Regions from separate parts of the Microbacterium sp. B35-04 genome, predicted to be linked through region 1. Evidence: riboswitches for the same ligand, from Rfam matches in the RefSeq annotation. Region 1 holds a riboswitch; the other holds the start of a gene.
What was found. Region 1 has a riboswitch for thiamine pyrophosphate ahead of B1729_RS19850 (ECF transporter S component). Riboswitches for the same ligand answer to the same signal wherever they lie in the genome.
Positions count from the first base shown of each region.

Region 1 (3,401 bases):
CCGCCCGCACCGGCAGATCGACCGGGCGACCGGGCACCCACACCCCCGCCGCGGCGAGCGCCTCGCCGTGACGGGCGAAGACCTCGGCCGGCGTGCCGTCGGCGAGCAGCCCGCCGTCGGCGCCGACGACGATGACCCGGTCCATCAGGTCGGCCCACACCGCCGTGCGGTGCTCGATCACCACGAGCGTCGCCCCGGTCTCGCCGAGCGCGTGCTCGATGCTCGCGCGCACCTCACGGACGCCGTCGGGATCGAGATTCGCGGTCGGCTCGTCGAGCAGCAGCACACCGGGGCGCATCGCGAGCACCCCGGCCAGGGCGAGGCGCTGCTTCTGCCCTCCCGAGAGCGACTTCGTCGGCCGGGCAAGAGGCACGTCGAGCCCGACCGCCTGGAGCGCGTCAGCCACGCGCGCCGGGATGTCGGCGGCCGGCACCCCGAGGTTCTCGCAGCCGAAGGCGACGTCGTCGCCGACCTTCGACAGGACCACGCCGGCGTCGGGGTCCTGCAGCACCAGCCCGACGCGGCCGCGGTGCGCCTCCGCCCGCTCGCCGTCGACGAGGAGCGAGCCGGTCTCGTCGCCCTCGTCGGCGCCGCCGAGGAGGCCGGCCATGCCGGCGAGCAGCGTCGACTTGCCGGCGCCCGAGGCGCCGAGGAGCAGCACACGCTCCCCCGGCTCGATCGTGAACGAGACGTCGCGGACGGCGGGCGCCCGCCGTCCGGCGTAGCGCCACCCCCAGCCCGCCGCGGTGATGCGAGCCGGGCCGGTCGCGACCATCGTCAGACCTCGCGGCGCGCTTCGCGTCCTGCCGCGAAGCGGTTGAGCGCGCCGGTGGCCGCGAGCGCCCGCACCGCGAGCCAGCCGACGAGACCGGCGAGCAGAGCGCCCGACACGATGAGCGACACGAGGTAGATCGCGTTGAACTCGAGCGTCTTGAGAATGTTGGGCGAGCTGCCGTAGAAGAGCTCGAACACCCAGGCGCCCACTGCCGCGCCGGCGCCGGCGAGCATGGCGACGGGGAGCGTGAAGCGGCGGTACAGGAAGGCGGCGAAGATCAGCTCGGCACCGAGGCCCTGGACGAGGCCCGACAGCAGGGTCGACACACCCCAAACATTGCCGATGAGCATCGAGACGATCGCGGCGATCACCTCGACGAGCAGTGCGGCGCCGGGCTTGCGGATCACCAGACCGCCGATCACGCCGCCGATCAGCCAGATGCCGACGGCGAGGCCGCCGAGGCCGGGCGTGAGGCCGTCCATGGCCGTGAACCACGCGTATCCCACCGTGTTCCAGGCCCAGAAGACGAGCCCGATGGCGACGCCGAGAACGGCGGCGACGACGATGTCGACGACCCGCCACCGCAGGCTGCGCGCGCTCTGCGGAGTGGCCGCAACGGGGGTGGATGCGGACGTGGACGTGTGCATAAGAACTCCTCCCTGCGCCGGCATGATCCGGATCAGGTTCGACGGTCGAAGCGTGGGTCGCTTCCTCTCAGCCCGGCTCACCGGACTCCCGTGGTTGTGTGACGTCAGTATACCGCCGCGATGACGGGTATTTTGGGTGGATGACCCTCGACGACGCCCCTGTACCCACGCGCCGCGCGCGCCGGGCGCAGACCGGCGACGTGCCGATCGCTCCCGGGTCCCACCCTTCGGAAAGCGGCATCCTGACCGTCGCCACGGGCGAGACGGTCGTGACGCCGCCCGGCAGCAGCACCGCTCCGGACGACGTGCCGGCCATCCCGTCGACGATCGCCACCGTGCCGCTGGGCGATCACGCTGCGACCAGCCCCACGGTGCCCGTGTTCGAGGCGGCGCCGGTGTTCGAGGCGGCGCCGGTGGTCGCGGCCGCTCCCGTGTTTCAGGCGGCGCCGATGTTCGAGGCCGCGCCGCAGACGGGATCGGTGATCCCGGGGCTCGTCCCCGAGCCCACGGTGCCTGTCGCGACCTGGGATCCCACCGGTCACACCGCCCTCCCCGAGGCCGCCGATGACCGGGTCGAGGGCGCCGCGACAGCCGGCGGTCGCATGGCGCTCGCCTGGGTCGACGAGACGACTGTCGGCCGCGCCGCGGCTCCGGGCGATCTGGCGGCTGCCGCCACCCCCTACGTCACCGTCGACGCCGACCTGCTGTCCGACGCCCCTCGACGCTCGCCGCTGCGTGCTGGTGTCGTCGTTCCCACGCTCGCGATCGCCGCGGCGTTCGGGGCCTACGCGGCGACGACGCTGCTGTGGCCGCTCCACGCCGTCGCCCCCACCGTCATCGCGATGGAGGTCCAGCCGATCGCGGCTCCCGCCGCCGCGCCGGTGTGGCCCGCGGAGGGCAGTGCTGCCGAAGGTGTCGCCGGCATCTCGGGCGCCCTCGCGTCCAGCGCCGATCCCGACGCGATCGCCAGCATCACCAAGGTCGTGACCGCGCTCGTCGTCCTCGAGGAGATGCCGCTGGCGCTGGGCGAGCAGGGCCCCGAGTTCCGCTTCACGTCGGCCGACCGCTCCCGCTACTGGCAGTACCTCAGCAACGGCGAATCGGCCCTCAACGTGCCGGTCAACGGCTCCCTCACCGAGTACCAGATGCTCGAGGGCATCCTCGTCGGCTCCGCCAACAACTACGCCGACCGCCTGGCGCAGAGCATCTGGCCCTCGGATGCCGTCTTCGCCTCGGCGGCATCGTCCTGGCTGGCCGCACACGGCGTGCCCGGCGTGACCGTGTTCGAGCCGACGGGCATGGACCCTCGCAACACCGCCAGCGCCGAGGCGCTCGTGGTGCTCGCGCAGAAGGCCCTCGCGCATCCGGTGATCGCCGAGATCGTCGCGAAGCAGTCCGTCGACCTGCCCGGCGCCGGAAACGTCAAGAACACGAACGGCCTGCTCGCCGATCCGGGCGTCGTCGGCATCAAGACGGGAACGCTGGATGCCTGGAACCTGCTGTCGGCGAAGGACATCACGGTCGGCGACACGACGGTGCGCCTGTACGCCTCGGTGCTGGGTCAGCCCGACGACGAGGCCCGGCTCGCCGCCTCACGCGCGATCTACGCACAGCTCGAGGCGGAGCTGCAGCTGAAGCCCTCGGTCACGGCGAACACCGTCGCCGGCCAGGTCGAGACCCTGTGGGGCGACGAAGTCGACGTCATCACCTCGGGCGATGCGTCGGTGATCCTGTGGAACGGCGGCAGCGGCACGGTCACCCCTGCCTACGACCTCGACGAGAGCCGCGACGCGGGCGACGTGATCGGCTCGCTCACCGTGACCGGACCGCTCGATGAGACCGCCGTCGACCTGCAGCTCGCCGCCGACATCACCGACCCGTCGCCGTGGTGGCGGCTCACGCACCCGCTGGACCTGTTCGGCCTCAACGGCTGACGCCCCGCTCGTCAGCCGGCGGACGGATGCCCGACGACGCCCTTG
Region 1 is NZ_MWLP01000137.1:2,276-5,676, forward strand. It holds gene B1729_RS19845 (ABC transporter ATP-binding protein) at 1-775, opposite strand, end outside; gene B1729_RS19850 (ECF transporter S component) at 778-1,422, opposite strand; TPP riboswitch at 1,413-1,524, opposite strand; gene B1729_RS19855 (D-alanyl-D-alanine carboxypeptidase) at 1,563-3,356, shown strand.

Region 2 (3,401 bases), on a different contig from region 1:
TGGCCGAGCACCTGCGGCCAGGCCGCTTGCAGCCGCTCGAGCGTGACCGGTCCGGCCGGCGCCGGCTCGGCGGGCGCGGTGGTCGGCGCCGCGGACTGTGTCGCGGTGGTCGGCGCAGGCGCGGTGGTGGGCGCTGGAGCGGTGGTCGGCGTGGCAGCGGGAGCGGGCGCGGGCGCGGCGGCCGGCGCACTCACGGCGGCGGGCGTCGCGGTAGCGGTGGGCGCAGCCGCGGGCACCGCCGCAGGCGCACTGCCCGCTCCGCGCGCGAGCACGCGCGCGACCATGAGCTCGAGCTGGAGCCGGGGCGAGGTCGCGCCGGTCATGTCATCGAGCGTGGCGATGACGAGGTCGGCGATGTGCGAGAGACGCGACGTGCCGAACGCGTCGGCCTGACGCTGCATGCGCGCGAGGTCCTCGGCGGACACGCCACGCAGCACCGCGGCAGCGCCCTGACCGGTCGCCGACACGACGATGAGGTCGCGCAGGCGCTCGAGCAGATCGTCGACGAAGCGGCGCGGGTCCTGACCGGTCTGCACGACGCGGTCGACCGCCGCGAACGCCGCCGCGGCGTCGGAGCCGGCGAAGGCGTCGACCACCTCGTCGAGCAGCTCGGCGTGCGTGTAGCCGAGCAGCGCGACGGCGCGCGCATACGTGACCTTCGCGTCCTCGGAGCCGGCGATCAACTGGTCGAGCAGCGACAGCGTGTCTCGCGGGGAGCCGCCGCCGGCGCGCACGACGAGCGGCAGCACGCCCCGCTCGACGTCGACGCCCTCCTGCCCGCACAGCTGCTCGACGTACTCGAGCATGGCCGCCGGCGGCACCAGGCGGAACGGATAGTGGTGGGTACGCGAGCGGATCGTGCCGATGACCTTCTCGGGCTCGGTCGTCGCGAAGATGAACTTGACGTGGTCGGGCGGCTCTTCGACGAGCTTGAGCAGGGCGTTGAAGCCCTGCGGCGTGACCATGTGCGCCTCGTCGAGGATGAAGATCTTGAACCGGTCGCGGGCCGGGGCGAACACGGCCCGCTCGCGCAGGTCGCGGGCGTCGTCGACGCCGTTGTGGCTCGCGGCGTCGATCTCGACGACGTCGAGCGAGCCACCGCCGCCGCGGCCGAGCTCGACGCAGCTGTCGCACTCGCCGCAGGGCGTGTCGGTCGGTCCCTGGGCGCAGTTCAGGCAGCGCGCCAGAATGCGCGCCGACGTGGTCTTTCCGCAGCCTCGAGGGCCCGAGAAGAGGTACGCGTGCCCGACCCGGTCGCTGCGCAGCGCCGTCATGAGCGGTTCGGTGACCTGCGACTGCCCGATCATCTCGCCGAACGACTCGGGTCGGTAACGGCGATAGAGGGCGGTGGTCACTCCCCCAGCCTACGGCGTGGTGCCGACATCGCGGTGGCCGCTCGCGCCGCCTGCTAGATTGCTCGGCAGTGACACGGGGTGCCCGCGCGGCGGGCTGAGAAGACACCCGTCGAACCTGATCTCGATCATGCGAGCGAAGGGATGTCGCGATGAACGCGCGCGCCGAAGACCACCTGTCCACCCTCTCCCCCGCCGCCGGGCTGACGGCGCTGCGCGAGGCCTCGCCCTTGGTGCAATGCATCACCAACGCGGTGGTGACGAACTTCACCGCCAACGCCCTCCTCGCCGTCGGCGCGGCGCCGGCGATGTGCGACATCCCGGGTGAGGCGGGACTGTTCGCAGGCGTCGCCGACGGTGTGCTGGTCAACCTCGGCACCCCGACCGCCGAGCAGCGCGATGCCGCCCGCGAGGCCGTTCGTCACACGTCGCGGTGGGTGCTCGACCCCGTCGCGGTCGGTGTGCTCCCGGTGCGCACGGCTCTCGCGGCCGAATTGCTCGAGCACCGTCCGGCGATCATCCGCGGCAACGCCTCCGAGATCCTTGCGCTGGCCGGTGAGGGCGCCGGTGGTCGCGGCGTCGATGCCACGGACGGCACGGATGCCGCAGCCGGCGCCGCGCGATCGCTCGCGCTGCGGTCCGGCGGCGTGGTCGCCGTGTCGGGCCCGGTAGATCTCGTGACCGACGGCGAGCGTATCGTGCGGATCCACGGCGGCCACGCGCTCCTCACCCGCGTCACCGGCGGCGGCTGCTCGCTCGGCGCGGTGATGGCCGCGCTGCTCGGTGTGTGCGCCCCGCTGGAGGCTGCGGTATCGGCATCCGCCCTCTACGCGGTCGCCTCGGAGCGGGCCGCGGCGCGGTCGGAGGGGCCGGGATCGTTCGCCGTGGCCTTCCTGGATGCGCTCGACGCCGTGGCAGCGGCGCCCGCCGAACTCGATGCGCGCGTCGCGGGCGCGCTCGCGGCTCGATGATCCGCACCGCCGGGCGCCTCGCGGTGCATCTCGTGACCGACGACCGCGTGCCGTTCGACCGGCTGCTCGACGTCGTCGACGCCGCGGTCGGCGCAGGAGTCGACGTCGTTCAGCTGCGCGCCAAGTCCGTCAGCGCGCGCGAACTGCTGCGGCAGGCGGTGCGGATGGCGGATGTCGTCGACCGCCGCTGCCTGCTCCTGATCAACGACCGCGTCGACGTCGCGGTCGCCGCCCGCGATGCGGGAGCACGCGTCGACGGCGTCCACCTCGGCCAGGCCGACCTGCCGCCTGAGACGGCGCGACGCCTGCTCGGCGCGGACGCCGTCATCGGGTGGACGGCGAACTCGCCGGAGCACCGGGCTGCAGCATCCGCTCTGCTCTCCGGCACCGTCGACTACCTCGGAGTCGGCGTGATCCGGCCGACCTCCACCAAACCCGACCACCCGCCGGCGCTCGGCATCGACGGCTTCGCAGCGTTCGCGACGAGCACGAGGGTGCCCTGCGTCGCGATCGGCGGAGTGCGCCTGAGCGACGTCGCACCGCTGCGGGAAGCCGGCGCAGCCGGTGTCGCGGTGGTCTCGGCGATCTGCGGAGCCGACGATCCCGCTGCGGCGTCGCGCGCCCTCCGCAGCGCCGCCGACGCGCTCACGCTCGAGGCCCAGGAGGTGGCGCGGTGAGCGGCGCGCTCGTCGCGCAACCCGCCGTCGAGGAGGCGCCGCATCGCGGGCACGCGATCCCGCGCGTGCTGAGCATCGCCGGCACCGACCCCACGGGCGGCGCGGGCATCCACGCCGACCTCAAGTCCATCGCCGCGCTGGGCGGCTACGGCATGGCGGTGGTGACCGCCCTCGTCGCCCAGAACACACGCGGCGTGCGCGAGGTGCATGTGCCGCCGACGGCGTTCCTCGTCGCGCAGCTCGACGCCGTGTCGGATGACGTCGAGATCGACGCAGTGAAGATCGGGATGCTGCAGTCCGCCGAGATCATCGGCGCCGTGCGGGAGTGGCTCGACCGCGTGCGCCCGCCGATCGTCGTGCTCGACCCGGTCATGGTGGCGACCAGCGGCGACCGGCTGCTC
Region 2 is NZ_MWLP01000139.1:585-3,985, reverse strand. It holds gene B1729_RS19925 (DNA polymerase III subunit gamma and tau) at 1-1,355, opposite strand, end outside; TPP riboswitch at 1,420-1,514, shown strand; gene thiM (hydroxyethylthiazole kinase) at 1,505-2,323, shown strand; gene thiE (thiamine phosphate synthase) at 2,320-3,000, shown strand; partial or broken gene thiD (bifunctional hydroxymethylpyrimidine kinase/phosphomethylpyrimidine kinase) at 2,997-3,401, shown strand, end outside.
Region 2: it holds a riboswitch for thiamine pyrophosphate, as region 1 does, so the genes downstream of both, thiM (hydroxyethylthiazole kinase) here and B1729_RS19850 (ECF transporter S component) in region 1, are expected to answer to the same signal.